2 regions of the Serratia sp. K1WW1 genome follow, and region 2 is predicted to be linked to the other one. Evidence: riboswitches for the same ligand, from Rfam matches in the RefSeq annotation. Region 2 holds a riboswitch; the other holds the start of a gene.
The links. A riboswitch is a leader RNA that binds a small molecule or an ion and turns the genes downstream of it on or off. The one in region 2 is predicted to bind magnesium.

Region 1 (7,290 bases), 2.1 Mb from region 2:
CTTGGGCGCTAATGATGCCAGCATCGCCAGTGGCCTGTATTCCTTCAGTGCCGTATTAACGGCGATTGCCTTAGGTTCAACCTTTAATAAACCGAGTTGGCGGGTGCTGGCCTACACCCTTATTGGCATCATCTTTACGGTTTTTGTCCAAGGCGCGATGAATACGCTGATGTCCCCGCTGGGGATCCCGACCTTAACGATGCCGTTTGTGCTGGCATCCTGGTTATTTTTAGTCCCCAATCAGGATGTTATGCCGCCACATCGTCAGGCATGAGAAACTATTGGGCTCTGTCGCATTAAGGCGTCGCCAGTTAACTGGAAGAGATGATGGCAGAGCGCGGTATTATCGTTGACCATTCAACGCAGTGTCGTTGGGTTATCCGCCTGGCGCCGCTGCTGGATAAGGCTTCTCGCCGACACAAGCGCACTGCAGGTCGGCAGGGGCGAATGGATGAAAGCTACATCAAAATCAAAGGCCAATGGAAGTATCTGTATCGGGCTGTCGATACAGCAGTTCAAACTATCGACTTTTTGCTGACTGCCAAATGGGACGCTGCAGCCGCATTGCGCTTCTTTCGCAAGGCTATTGGTCATCACGGTGAACCTGAGGTGGTCACTATCGATAAAAGTGGTACTGACTTTTTCCAACTTCATGTCACTAATGCAACAGAGCCATTTATAGACCTTCACCTTATCCTTCATTCCGCAGTGAGGGCTCACAGCGGTTCAACATGCCCAACCACCCGCGATACCATCGGGAATTGCATTCTCAATTGCCGTTCAATATGGTCCACCGCATCGTGCACCGCAGAAATCGACAAGGCAGGAAGGGCCCGACAGTGAAAATTCACAATCACGCCCTGCGGCGTTTCTCGCGCCCGGATATCATGGATGTCTTGCACCAATCCGCTGTTTTGCGCCGAAAGCGTCAATGCTTGTTCAATCTTCGCCAGTTCGCCGTGTTCCACATCCTGGCTAGTTAGCCAATCCAGCATCTGTGGCTCCAGGTGGGTTTCGATCTCCGTATTTTCGCCCAACGTCCGGCGTAGAGCCTCCTCCACCTCGCTGGCAATATCATGCGCCTGCTCTACGCTGGCATTGGCCGGAACCAACAGATCCATACCGATCGCCACACGGTCTGCCAATTGTTGTAGCGAAAGGCTCTGCACCACGGCCCCATGGTTGGCGGCCAGCATGCGAATACGGGTTGCCAGATCTTCATCACTTCTGGCTTGAGGGATGGCAATCACCCGTACTTCCGAGTTGGTGTATTGCTGCGCAAGTTTGGCGGTAACGTTCTGCTTCAATTCCTTGATCCGCTCAAGCGGTAGCGTCCGGCATACCCCAACGCTCACCTCGATAAACAGCGTGGCTCCGCCACTGCGCAGTCGAATGTTTTCTGTAGACAGCACCGCGGGGAAATCGTTAAGCAGGGCCGCGATATCTTCCCGCGTGCCTGCAGGTGCAGTGTCAATCAGGGAATCAAAAGAGCGTTTCCCCAGCTTCAATGCGGCGGTCAGGATAAAGCAGGCGACGATCAGTGCTGCCAGCGCATCCGCACGGGCAAAACCAAATAGCACAAAAACCATGCCCAACAGCACCACGCCAGAAGACAACATATCGGAGAAGAAATGCAGAGCATCGGCTTCCAGAGCCGCGCTGTTGGTGGCCTTGGCCACGCGGTTCAAGGCCCGGACACGGAAGAAATCAACCACAATGGACACCAGCAGTACCGCAATCACTACCGGTGCAGCCACAATCTGGTTTGCCTCACCTATCAGGCTGCTTACTGCTTCAAAGATGATCCAACCCCCGGCCGCCAACAGGAGGAGTACCTCAAACAGTGCGGCCAGATTCTCAACCTTGCCATGACCGAAATGATGGTCATCATCAGCAGGTTTATCGCTGACGCTCACCGCCCACCAGGTGATGCTGGTGGCGATAAAATCGGTAAATGAATGAATGCCTTCGGATATCAGGCCAATACTGCCGGTAAATATACCTGCGATAAATTTACCTAACGCCAACAATCCGCTGATAATCATCGAGTTTCTGGCGACGGCCTGTTTTTGATTTTGCATAGCACAGCTCATAGTTGAATTAAAAAAATCAGCGTTTGGTTTTTACGGAACATTGCCAGACAAAAGCGACGAGCAGTAAGCTTGCGGTAGCTGTCAGCAATAGACAGGAAAGAAATGCAGTTTGACCGGTGGAATACAAATAAATCTCATTAATACCTACCGAGATCATAAAAATAGCGTACAGCAACCCAAGAATAAAAATCATCATCATTATCACGCGCGGTAAATACCGTCCGTTTATTGCGGTTATTCATCCTCCCCGCAATGATTGATGAGGCTACGGGGAGGATGATGCTAGGCGGATCCTTTTCGTTCATTAGTCATCCCATTTGGTGCTCAGATAGGCTGCAATCAGCCCCAATGAGCTGATGAAAAACAAAAATCCCATAAAAAACATCATATTTCCCATAATCTTATCCTCGGTTAACTGTAATCGATAACGACCTCTGTGGTTAAAAGTAAGTGTGCAACGTAGTCTCCTGGCTTCATTCACCGTCATGGTGCCAGTGGCGGTGAAAAAGTCAGCGTTCAAAGAGTTAGCAATGCCTGAACCGCCTGTGTTGCTGGCGCGGTAGCGGTCATCGCTGAGGAGTCTGGAAGTGATTGACCCTATTGCTGTTTAAACTTCAGCAGTGCATCGCATAGGGGAGTAAACCAAAGAGGGGGAGTGCAGAAAGCCTATCTCCGCGTCCAGGTTTTAGCACTATACAACGTATCTGAAAAATTTCAGAAGTTACCTTGGGCTGAACCTTAATCCGATAAAGCCTGTCTTAACCTTGGGCATCTCTCGATGTCGTCAGATCAGTAACCTGTGTTTGTATAGGAGCCTCGCCAAACGAGATACTGCATATAACTACGCGGTGATTATAGGCGTGCTGGGAGCGATAGTGCTCGAAAATCGGCAACTCGTTGAGGTGATATTTAAGAAGTTATATTTAAACGAACGATGTATCTTAATGAACGTTAATTTTGAAGTGATATAAACACTATGGCGGGGATATTCAATTGCCTTAATCAGCATTTATAAGCTGAATAAAAGCAAAAACCGACCTTTTACAGTCGGTTTTCCAGTAAGGAATGCACTATTACCGCATGGTCACAAACTCTTCCGCGGCGGTTGGGTGGATAGCCACGGTGTTGTCGAAGTCTTTCTTGGTCGCGCCCATTTTGATCGCTACGGCGAAGCCCTGCAGGATTTCATCCATACCGAAGCCGATACCGTGCAGGCCAACGATCTTCTCTTCTTCACCCACACACACCAGCTTCATGCGGCACGGCTGGCGATGCTGAGTCACGGCGCTGTACATGGCGGTGAAGGACGATTTATAGACCTTCACTTTGTCCTCACCAAACTGCTCTTTCGCCTGTGGTTCGGTCAGGCCAATGGTGCCGATTGGCGGGTGGCTGAACACCACGGTGGCGATATTGCTGTAATCCAGATGTTCGTCCGGCTTGTTGTTGAACAGGCGCTCGGACAGGCGACGGCCAGCGGCGACGGCAACCGGGGTCAGCTCAACTGCACCGGTGTTGTCACCTACCGCGTAGATGCCCTTCACGTTGGTGTTCTGGAATTTGTCGACCTCGATGTAACCTTTCGCATTGGTTTTCACGCCGGTGACCGCCAGGTTCAGATTGTCGGTCGCTGGCTCGCGGCCGATGGCCCAGACCAGGCTGTCCACGGTGAACTCTTTACCGTTTTCCAACGCCAGCGTCAGGCTGCCGTCGGCGTTTTTGACGATGGATTTTGGAATGGATTCGGTGTGCAGGGTTGGCCCTTCGGTGTTCATCACCTCAACCAGGGTTTCTACAATCATCGGATCGAAGGTACGCAGCGGGGCGTGTTTACGCACGAACAGGTGCGTTTCCGCTCCCAGCGCGTTCATTACACCGGCAATCTCTACCGCGATGTAGCCAGCGCCCACCACTGCCACGCGTTTTGGCATGGCATCCAGCTCGAAGAAGCCGTCGGAGTCGATGCCGTATTCGGCCCCAGGGATTGAAGGGTGGCTTGGGCGGCCACCGGTCGCAATCAGAATATGGTCGGCAGTGATTTTCTCGCCGTTGACTTCCACAGTATGCGCGTCAATAAAGCGGGCAAAACCTTTGATCACGTCGACCTTGTTTTTACCCAACACGTTGTCGTAGGAAGTATGAATACGATCGATGTAGGCGGTGCGGTTGGCGATCAGACGTTTCCAGTCGAAGGCGTTGACGGTGGTATCGAAGCCGTAATCCGGGCCGTACTGGTGAATGGCCTCGGCAATCTGTGCCGCATGCCACATGACTTTTTTCGGGACACAACCCACGTTAACGCAGGTGCCGCCAAGTTCTTTGGCTTCAATCAGTGCGCATTTCTGGCCATACATGGCTGCCCGGTTGATCGATGCGATACCGCCGCTGCCGCCGCCAATTGCTAGATAATCGTAATGTTTCGTCATCTGGGTTTTCCATGAGTTGTGTGATTCGAGAAGGGTAAGAGTTTAACGCCTGATAGGGGGTTGTCGCAAAGATTGCGTCGATGGCTGTAATAGGCAGAGGCTTGATCCTCTGCCCGGTTGATTTTACACGATAACCAGTTCGGGTTTTGCCCGATCGAGCGCTTGGCGATCGGCACTGCTGATGCCGGTATCGGTAATGATCATGTCGATCTGGCTCATCGACAGCACCAGGTTGAACCCCCGGCGGCCGAACTTGGTGGAATCGACCACCGCGACCACGCGCTTGGCTGCCTGAGCCATTACGCCGCTGATCGAGTAGCCTTCATTAAAGGTGGTGATGCCGTTGGTAGCGTCCAGCCCGTCGGCCCCGACGAACATCACGTCACCGGCAATGCCCTGTAGGGAGAGTTCCGCGATGGAGCCGTGCATGGAGCGCGTCTTATGGCGCAGCGTGCCACCACACAGCACCAGCGTGATGTCTTTATTGTCGGAAAGTGCAAAGGCGGCGGGCAGGTTATTGGTGATCACCGTGATATTACCCATCTTCACCAGCTCTTCGGCGATCAGCATGGTGGTGCTGCCGCTGTCGAGGATCACCGTATCGCCGGGGTTGACCATCGCCGCTGCCTTTAAGGCAATGCGCTTTTTCGGGTCTTTGGCCAACTGGTAGCGTTCTTCCAGGATGACCTCACCGGTGGTTTTCGGCGCCTCGGCCTCCTGCTCCAACTGGCTGCCCGGCCTGGCGGCACCGCCGTGGAAGCGGATCAGCAGGCCTTTTTCTTCCAGCAGGCGCAGGTCAGCGCGGATGGTAACTTCAGAAATTCCGAAGGAATTCGAAAGATCGCTGACCAAGATGCTGCCGTTCTGCTGAACCAAGTCGACAATTTTATTTCGTCTTTCAAAAGAGTTCATCATCCTGACCTATCGAAATGTTTTGCTTTTATTTTATGCGAAAGGGATATGAAAGGGGAGCATAAAGATCAAGGAGATGGGATTTGAGGCAAAATAATGGCTGCACCAGGGCAGCCATTGGCTAAATATCACTCTTCGCCAAGCTTGAGCATGATTTTTCCCTGCATCGGCATACCGGCCAGGGCTGCAACGCTGGCGGCGTATTGCTGCGGACGATCGATGCTGGCAATCAACGGCTCCAGAGCCAGATCTGCCGATTGGAACAGCTTCATGGCCTGCTGCCACTCTTCCCCTGGCCACGGGGCTGAATAGTTCATCCAACTGCCCAGCAGCGTCAGTTCCTTGCGCAGGATCTGACTGAAGGTGCTGTAAGACAGATGCAGGTCCTTATGGAGAGTCCCCACCAGCGCGATTTGTGCCCGTGGCCCGGCGATATCTAGCGCCAGCCCAACCGTTTGTGGTGTACCAGCGGTTTCCAGAATCAACTGATCAAAACGCCTCTCCTGCAAGCGTTCGGCTATCTGGGCGGGACTGAGTTCTGCGCTGTTAAACGTGTTTTCTGCGCCGATCTGGCGTGCCAGCTTGAGCCGGTCGTCATTGATATCGATCGCCGTGACGCTGCGTGCGCCCATTGCTCTGGCGCACTGGATCGCCAGTTGGCCGATGGTGCCAGCACCAATGATGATCACCTCTTTATCTTTGCATCCGCCAGCCAACTGAATGGCATGCAGGCCGACGGTGATGGGCTCAATAAACGCCCCCTGCAATAAGCTGACGTTGGCAGGCAATTTCACCAGATTGGCACGTTTGACCACGATAAACTCGGCGTTGCCGCCGTGGCTGCGTGAACCGACGAACTGGTAATGCTTGCACAGCGAATAGTAATGGCGCTGACACTCCGGGCAGTTAAAGCAAGGCAGCAAAGGGACGCAGGCCACGGCATCATGCTGTTGCAGATCGGTAACCCGATCGCCGCAGGCCACGACCCGGCCACTGAACTCATGCCCCAGGGTAATCGGGTAGAAATGCGCGCCCTTGGCGAAGATGCGGGGGATATCCGAACCGCATAGCCCGGAATACGCCACCCGAACCAATACCTCATCGGCGGCCTCAATGGCAGGAGCGGGGCGTTCTTCAACGCGCACTTCTCCCTCCGTGTGGATCACGACTGATTGCATAACTTGAACTCCGTAGAAATAGAGAGGGGGAGATAAGCTCCCCCGAAGGATCAGGACATCGCGTTGAGGCTTTGCGCGGTCTGCTGTTTAGCAGTGGCTTCAGCTTGGGCAAATTGACGGGCACGGCGCCAGGTGAGGAACACCCCAATGGCGTAAATGACGCCGATAACCACCAGACCCACCACGTTTTGCCAGGTGAGTAGTTGGATCAGCAGGTAGGTGATTGGTGAGCCGCCTTGGTCCATCGAGGCCACTACGCCGCCCGCTTTCAGGGCACCGGCATTGGCAGCCAGTTGGGTATGCAGCCCGATGGTTTGGGTGGCGATCCACAGCGTGATGCTCATGATGATAAAGCCCGAGATCAGCGTGCGGAACAGGTTGCCCTGATGCACTGCGACGGCGAGGGCCACAAAGAAGCCGATGGTTGCCAGATCGCCAAACGGCAGCACCTGGTTACCTGGGACGATCACGGCGATCAGAATGGTCAGCGGGATAAAGATCAGGCTGGCAGAGACCACGGCGGTATGGCCCAGCAGCAGCGCCGGGTCGAGGCCAATAAGGAACTCCTGGCCACCAAAGCGTGCTTGCAGGCGTTTACGAGCATGCTTGGCGATCGGCGTCAGACCATCCATGATCGGTTTAATCACCCGTGGCATCAGCAGCATTACGGCAGCGGTTTTC
Region 2 (7,290 bases):
GGATTTTTCAGCACGATACGCGCTTTAAAGGTGCGGGTAAGCGGATCGACATTAGGCAGCAGCTCGCTAACCTCGCCAGTAAAACGTTCACCCGGCCAACTGGCGGAGCTGGCTGCCACCGCATCGCCAACCTGCAACAGCCCGGCCTGCGCCTGCGGGTAATCAATCACCATCCACACAGGATCGAGACTGGCCAACTCAAACAGGCCCTGCGTCGCGGTGACCTGCATCCCTTCCCGTGCGTCCAGCTTGTTGATAAATCCACTCTCCGGGGCGGTAATGGTAATGCGGGTCTGGGGTTGGCCACTGCGTTCAACCTGGCGAATGATGGCTTCAGGCATAAACTGCAATGCCAGACGCTGGCGGGCGGCAGAGGTCAGTGCGCTATCGCCCAGTTTGCGGATCGCCAGGTATTCCTGCTGTGCAGCACTCCAGTCCGGGATCCACAGTTGTGCCAGCGCTTGCCCTTTCTTTACCTGCTGCTGGCTGGCACGCACATAGAGTTTGTCTATCAGCCCATTGGCCCGGGCGGCAATAACCTGCACGCCACGTTCATCGGTGGCAACGCTGCCATAGGCATCAAGCTGCAAATTCAGTTCACGCAGTTGTGCAGCCGTGGTACGCACGCCCAGATTCTGCTGCTGGCGGGCACTGATGGTGACACCACCGTCATCCTGCTGCTCATCGGCATAGCGTGGCACCAGTTCCATATCCATAAACGGCGATTTGCCCGGCTTATCAAAACGCTGGCCTGGCACCATCGGATCGTACCAATACAGCACCTGCCGTTCGGCACCGCCGCTAGCAGGTTGCGCCGCAGTTCTTTCCCCGGCAAACCAGTAACCGCCCATAGCGCCGCCCAATAAGGCGGCTAACAGCGTCAGGCTAAAACGCATTTTCATTACATTGCCTCCTGCACGGTGAGATAACGGATGGCGGCCCATAGCTGCGCCAATTCACGCGCGGCCTTACCGGCGCTCAGACGGCTATCGAGCAAGGCCCGGCGCGCTTCCAACACCGAGGAGAGATCGCTTTTGCCACTGCGGTATTGCGCCAGTTGCAGTGCCACGCGCTGTTGTTGCAGCGGGATCGCTTGCTGCTGTTGACGCTGCCATTGCGCCTGCGCGGCCTGATACTGCGCCAGCAGGGTATCTAACTGGGCCTGATGATCGCGGATCAATAACGTCAACTGATCGTTGGCCTCCATCGAGCGGGAAACGTCGGCGGCATAGTCCTTATCCTGCCGCTGGGAGCGGAACAGCGGCAGATCGACGGTAAACATCACGCCCGCCATATCCTCATAGCCATCGGCCCGTTTGCCATACGACACCTCTATGCCCACGTCCGGAATGGCGGCCACCTCGGACTGCGCCGATCGCGCCTTGGCCACATCGGCCTCACGGCTGGCCTGCACCACTTCAGGGTGCTGTTTTATCGCTTGTCGCAACAGGTTGCTCTCGGCGGGCAGACGCTCGAAGCGTGGCAATGGACCACCGATCCCCTCCACCTGTTGCCCGGTCAACTGGGTCAAGCGCGCCTGGGCGATGGTGACGTCACGCTGCGCCTCGCTGAGTCGGTCCTGCATCGCCAACAACGTCAAGCGAGCATCGATGACGTTAGCGGCGGGCGAACTGCCACTGGCCACTCCGGCATGTTGGGCGGCGATTTGCTTTTCACTTTCTTTGAGCAAAGCCGTAGCATCTTTCAGCGTCTGCTGGCTCAGCGCCAGTTCCAACCAGGCCTGTGCCGTCTGCTGCTGCAAACGGGCGCGGATTGTCGCACTGTTGGCTTCGGTTTTATTGGCCTCGGCACGCAGGGTGTCCGCCTTACGTTGGCGTTTGGTGCTGCTGACATAGTCCTGCATGATGCCAACCCGCTCCATGGTCATCCCGTCACGGGTCAAGCGCCGGGCGCTACCGCCTTGCACCGGCACGTTTTCAATGCCGAATTTCAGCTTGGGATCGGGCAGCTCCATCGCCGAATCCGCCATGTTTTGCAACGCATTCACCTGATGCTGGTTGGCCGAAAGCTCGGCGGAATAGCGCTCCGCCGCCGCCAGCGATTGCTCCAACGTCAGGCCGGTTGCCTGCGCACTCGCCGTCCAACAGGCGAGCAGCAGCCAGCCCACCCGCAATGGGTGAGAAAGTAGTCTGGACATGGTGCCCCCGTTAGTCTTGGCTGGCGCGGATGGCGGTCAGCTGATAGCCGCCGTCAACCTGACGGAAGCTGAACTCCACCGCAGCCCCGGCAGCCAAGGCAGGCAATGGCGGCTGGGGCTGAAGGAAATTCATGGTCATCGGCGGCCAGTTCAAGGCAGGGATGGCTGGGTGGGCGAGCGACACTTTCTGCTCACCCCAGGCCTTAACGGTCCCTTTAGAGTGATAGACGGCGGTGTCTTGGCTGGCATGTTGGTGATGTTGCATCTCCGCAGCGGAGACGAATGAAGAGAACATCAGAGAGATGAAAACGGCAGTGATCAGATTACGCATAACGATAGCTCCATAGAATAGACAAAAACAACTCAGGTCACCGTGCTGGACGGCAAAGCGGTTGGTTTGGCTATTCACGGAAGCGGCAGAAGACGATCTCTGCCGGCGGGCCTGCTATCGGAGGGGTTTGCCAATCGAGGCGGGAAAACTGTGCCTGGGGCTGAGGATCGGCAACCAACAGCTCACTGCTGGCAGGTATTACTGCCGCCAGGGCAAGATTACCGTGGTCTTGCTGTGCCGTATCTGGAACGCAGTGCTTTTCACACAGCGGCCCTTCGGCCTGCATCATCTCATTGGTTAGCGGATCGGCGGCCTGCATATGCATCGTATGCTGCGCGGCTGGCGCAACGGTGGTGAGTTGCAGGTTGCAGTGATGGCTGGCGATCGCCAGTTGGCTGTTGAGCAGTAGCCAGCAGACGGCCAATAGCCATGCTGCAGCCCGCTTCTTGGCGAAGCGCAACCGATGCATAGATATTGAGATGGACGCCAAAGCCGACATGCAAAAATTCCAGAGTAAGAAACTGTGCTGAGTATATCGGCAGAAAACCGTCACAGGAACGGAATTTACACCCGCTGACAAAGCCGCCTCGGAACGATCCTATAAACTGAAAATGCTTTGATTTCAGTCAACTACACAGCTTAAAAATCCCGTTAATCATAGCAAAAACCGGCTTTCGCCGGTTTGCATTATTAATTCAGCCCCAAGGTCCACTGGGCTATTTTGAAGTAGATGATCAAGCCGGTGCCGTCTATCAGCGTGGTGATAAACGGGGCGGAGACTACGGCAGGATCCACACCGAAGCGTTTCAGAGCCATTGGGATCACGGAAGAGACAATCGCGGCCCACAGCGTAATACAAACCAGGGTCAAGCTCACAATGAGCGTAATCTCATAGCCGATACCCATCATCCAACCACGGAATGCACCAGCACAGGCCAGCGTTAACGCGATCATGATCGAAGTAGTCATTTCCTTGCTCAGCACGCGCCCCAAATCGCGCATGCGGACCTCCCCCAAGGCCATGGCCCGCACAATGGTAGAGGTGATTTGCGTGCCGCTGTTACCACCTGTACCCACCAATAGCGGGATAAAGAAGGCCAGGGCAATCGCCGCTTCCAATGACTCTTCAAAATGCTGAATAACCGTGCTGGTATAAGCCTCGGCGACGAACAGCAGCAGCAGCCACACGCTACGTTTTTTCCACAGCTCGAAGGAGCTCATTTCAAGGTAAGGCTTATCCAGCGGTAGGCTTGCCCCTTGCATATGGGCATCCTCGGTGTTTTCATCCTCGATAATCTGCGCGATTTCCCGCTCGGTTAAGCAGCCGACCAAACGGCCATTATCGACCACCGCCACAATATCTAAATTATTATTGTCCACCAGTTTGGCGATATGTTCGCGTTCGTCCGTGGGTTTTACATGGAAGAAGGTGGTCTCCATCATATCCTTGATACGCTCGCCATTATGTTCTTCCTGCAATAAACGTTTAACAGAAAGAACCCCCACCAGTTTGGTGCCATCTTCAATAAAGATTTGTGCGGGAATATCGTCGTTGGAAAGTTGGTTAACGAATATTTTCCTGGCTTCGCCAACGTAAAGATCTTGATGTAGAACAGAGACTTTCTTGTTCATATAACGCGCGATGGCGTCGTCTTCAAAGTTGGCGTTTTGGTAAAGGTCTTGCAATACAACATGTGACATTCTAGATACTCCCGATTGAAAGATGGAGTCTCATAGAGGCGACAAGACAGGACAGCGAAAGCCGATCCCCACGTCTTGGGTTTAGCACTATACAACGTATCCCCAGGGGGAAGTTACCTTAGCAATGCCTTGATTCGGCTAATGCTTGTTTTACCCTTGGTGGCCTCTCTCGATGCCATTAGAGCGGTAACTTGTGTTCGTATAGGAGCCTCGCCATAACGAGATCGTAAAGCTAGATAAAGCGTGGGCATTATGACTGGTTTGGTTATTCGTATAGGAAAAATGGTAATTTTGTTGAGGTGTTATTTATTTTTCGGGCCAAAAACTAACCTGATTACTTTATTATCCTTCCCGGTGAAGGCTAAATTAAACGAAAAACGCCCGCCGTTTAAGTTATCTGCCGTCAGTTTTTTTGATCTGCGAAATCTTAATTCGTGCTGATGTAGGTATCGCTTTAAAAAAGCAAAAAAAATCGGGCACCTATTACGGTGCCCGATTGATAATAGAACGCCCCAGGCTTACTTCTGCAGTTTACGCATTACCAGCGTGGCGTTGGTGCCGCCGAAACCGAAGCTGTTGGACATGACCGTGGTCAGCTCACGCTTGGTTGGCTCGGTCACGATGTTCATCCCTGCCGCCTTCTCATCGAGATTATCGATGTTGATGCTTGGCGCAATGAAACCGTGCTCGACCATCAGCAGGCTATAAATCGCTTCCTGCACGCCCGCCGCACCCAGTGAGTGGCCGGTCATGGCTTTGGTTGAAGAGATGGCCGGCGTGTTATCGCCAAAGACTTCACGGATCGCGCCCAGTTCTTTCACATCGCCGACCGGCGTGGAGGTGCCGTGTACGTTCATGTAATCGATTGGTGTGTCTACGCCCTGCATTGCCATCTTCATGCAACGCACCGCGCCTTCACCCGATGGAGCCACCATGTCGGCACCGTCTGAAGTCGCACCGTAACCGATGATTTCCGCATAGATATGTGCGCCGCGAGCCAGAGCGTGCTCCAACTCCTCAACCACTACCATGCCGCCGCCGCCTGCAATAACGAAACCGTCACGCGCTGCGTCATAGGTACGAGAAGCTTTTTCTGGCGTGTCGTTATAGCTGGTAGACAGCGCGCCCATGGCGTCGAACTCGCAGGCCATTTCCCAGCACAGCTCTTCACCACCGCCAGCAAAGACGACGTCTTGTTTACCCAGTTGGATCAGCTCAACGGCGTGGCCGATACAGTGTGCTGAAGTTGCGCAGGCAGAACTGATGGAGTAGTTCACGCCGCGAATTTTGAATGGGGTAGCCAGGCAGGCAGAAACGCCTGATGCCATCGCCTTGGTCACCATGTATGGGCCAACGCCACGCAGGCCTTTGGCGCGCATACCGTCAGAACCCGCAACCTGGTTACGTGGAGAACCACCACCGGAACCGACCACCAGACCGGTGCGATCGTTGGAAACCTGATCGGCTGCCAGGCCGGAATCTTGAATCGCTTGTTCCATGGAGAGATAGGCGTAAACCGACGCGTCGCTCATAAAGCGCATCACTTTACGGTCAATCAGACCGGTAGTGTCGAGTTTAACATCACCCCATACGTGACTACGCATGCCGGAATCTTTCAGCTCCTGAGAGAAGGTGATCCCAGAGCGGCCTTCCTGCAGACTTGCCAGGACCTCCTGCTGGTTGTTACCAATGCTGGAGACGATTCCCAGGCCAGTAATCACTGCACGTTTCATTCAAGTACCTCTTCCACAATTTACATTCGGGATTTTGCAACGCACTTTAGCGTACAGATGTACGCCGAACAAGTCCGATCAGAATAATTTTGCATTATCTTTACCCAGTTTGCACCTCGGGGCTACCCCCGTTAAAATCGCTCTATCCCTTGAGTTACGAGCAACCTACCGTGAGCAATGCCCCCATCCAAACCGCAGCGTTAAGCTGGAATGAACAAGGTACACCTGTTTCGAAACAGTTTGATGACGTCTATTTTTCCAACCAGGATGGGCTGGAGGAAACCCGCTACGTCTTTCTGGGGGGCAACCGGTTGCCACAACGCTTCAGCGATCACCCACGCTCACTGTTTATTGTGGCAGAAACCGGCTTCGGTACCGGGCTGAATTTTCTAACCCTGTGGCAGGCCTTTGCGCGTTTCCGGCAGGAGACACCCGCAGCAAGTTTGCAGCGCCTGCATTTTATCAGCTTTGAGAAATACCCGTTGCAGTTGGACGACCTGGCGGCAGCCCATGCCCAATGGCCAGAACTGGCTCCCTTTGCCGATGAGCTTCGCGCCCAGTGGCCTTTGCCGCTGCCAGGGTGCCACCGCCTGCTGCTTGCCGAAGGGCAGATCACGCTCGATTTATGGTTCGGTGACGTCAATACCCTGTTGCCGCACTTTGACGCCAGCATGAACGATCAAATTGACGCCTGGTTCCTGGATGGCTTTGCGCCGTCCAAAAACCCCGATATGTGGAGCGAACCGCTGTTTGTCACCATGGCGCGTTTTGCCCGCCCAGGCGGCAGTTTTGCCACCTTCACTGCCGCAGGGTTTGTCCGCCGCGGATTGCAGCAGGCCGGGTTTGAGGTTACCAAATGCAAAGGCTTTGGCCAGAAACGCGAGATGCTCACTGGTCAGCTACCTGCCGACACCCCGGCAAGCGTCAATCCAAGCCCGTGGTTCCTGCGCCCGGCAGCGGAGAATACCGACGATGTCGCTATTATTGGCGGCGGCGTAGCCAGCGCACTCACCGCGTTGGCCTTATTGCGCCGTGGGGCCAGGGTGACCTTGTATTGTGCCGATGCACAGCCCGCAGAGGGCGCATCTGGCAATCGCCAAGGGGCGCTGTACCCGTTACTGAATGGCCGGGGCGATGCGTTGGAAAACTTCTTCTCCGCCGCCTTCCCCTTTGCCCGCCGCCAGTATGACACCCTGCTGCAACAACAGGTTGAGTTCGGTCACCAGTGGTGTGGCGTCAGCCAATTGGCCTATGACGAGAAAAGCGCGGGCAAGATCGCCAAGATCCTGGCCGTTACCTGGCCGCACACTCTGGCACAACCGGCCGATCGCGCTACGCTTAGCACCCTGTGTGGGATCGATACGGGG

Region 1: it holds a riboswitch for magnesium, as region 2 does, so the genes downstream of both, mgtS (protein MgtS) here and ACX9GU_RS08250 (magnesium transporter) in region 2, are expected to answer to the same signal.

The regions. Positions count from the first base shown of each region.
Region 1 is NZ_CM147697.1:5,699,308-5,706,597, reverse strand. Features, by position in the region: gene yut (urea transporter) at 1-274, shown strand, start outside; partial or broken gene ACX9GU_RS25930 (IS6 family transposase) at 316-675, shown strand; gene ACX9GU_RS25925 (cation diffusion facilitator family transporter) at 717-2,081, opposite strand; gene mgtS (protein MgtS) at 2,398-2,469, opposite strand; M-box (ykoK) riboswitch at 2,757-2,928, opposite strand; gene gorA (glutathione-disulfide reductase) at 3,167-4,519, opposite strand; gene ACX9GU_RS25910 (DeoR/GlpR family DNA-binding transcription regulator) at 4,643-5,431, opposite strand; gene gatD (galactitol-1-phosphate 5-dehydrogenase) at 5,560-6,609, opposite strand; gene ACX9GU_RS25900 (galactitol-specific PTS transporter subunit IIC) at 6,660-7,290, opposite strand, start outside.
Region 2 is NZ_CM147697.1:1,800,364-1,807,653, reverse strand. Features, by position in the region: gene ACX9GU_RS08270 (efflux RND transporter periplasmic adaptor subunit) at 1-902, opposite strand, end outside; gene ACX9GU_RS08265 (TolC family protein) at 902-2,158, opposite strand; gene ACX9GU_RS08260 (copper-binding protein) at 2,169-2,489, opposite strand; gene ACX9GU_RS08255 (hypothetical protein) at 2,560-2,988, opposite strand; gene ACX9GU_RS08250 (magnesium transporter) at 3,180-4,190, opposite strand; M-box (ykoK) riboswitch at 4,250-4,420, opposite strand; gene fabB (beta-ketoacyl-ACP synthase I) at 4,709-5,923, opposite strand; gene mnmC (bifunctional tRNA (5-methylaminomethyl-2-thiouridine)(34)-methyltransferase MnmC2/FAD-dependent 5-carboxymethylaminomethyl-2-thiouridine(34) oxidoreductase MnmC1) at 6,094-7,290, shown strand, end outside.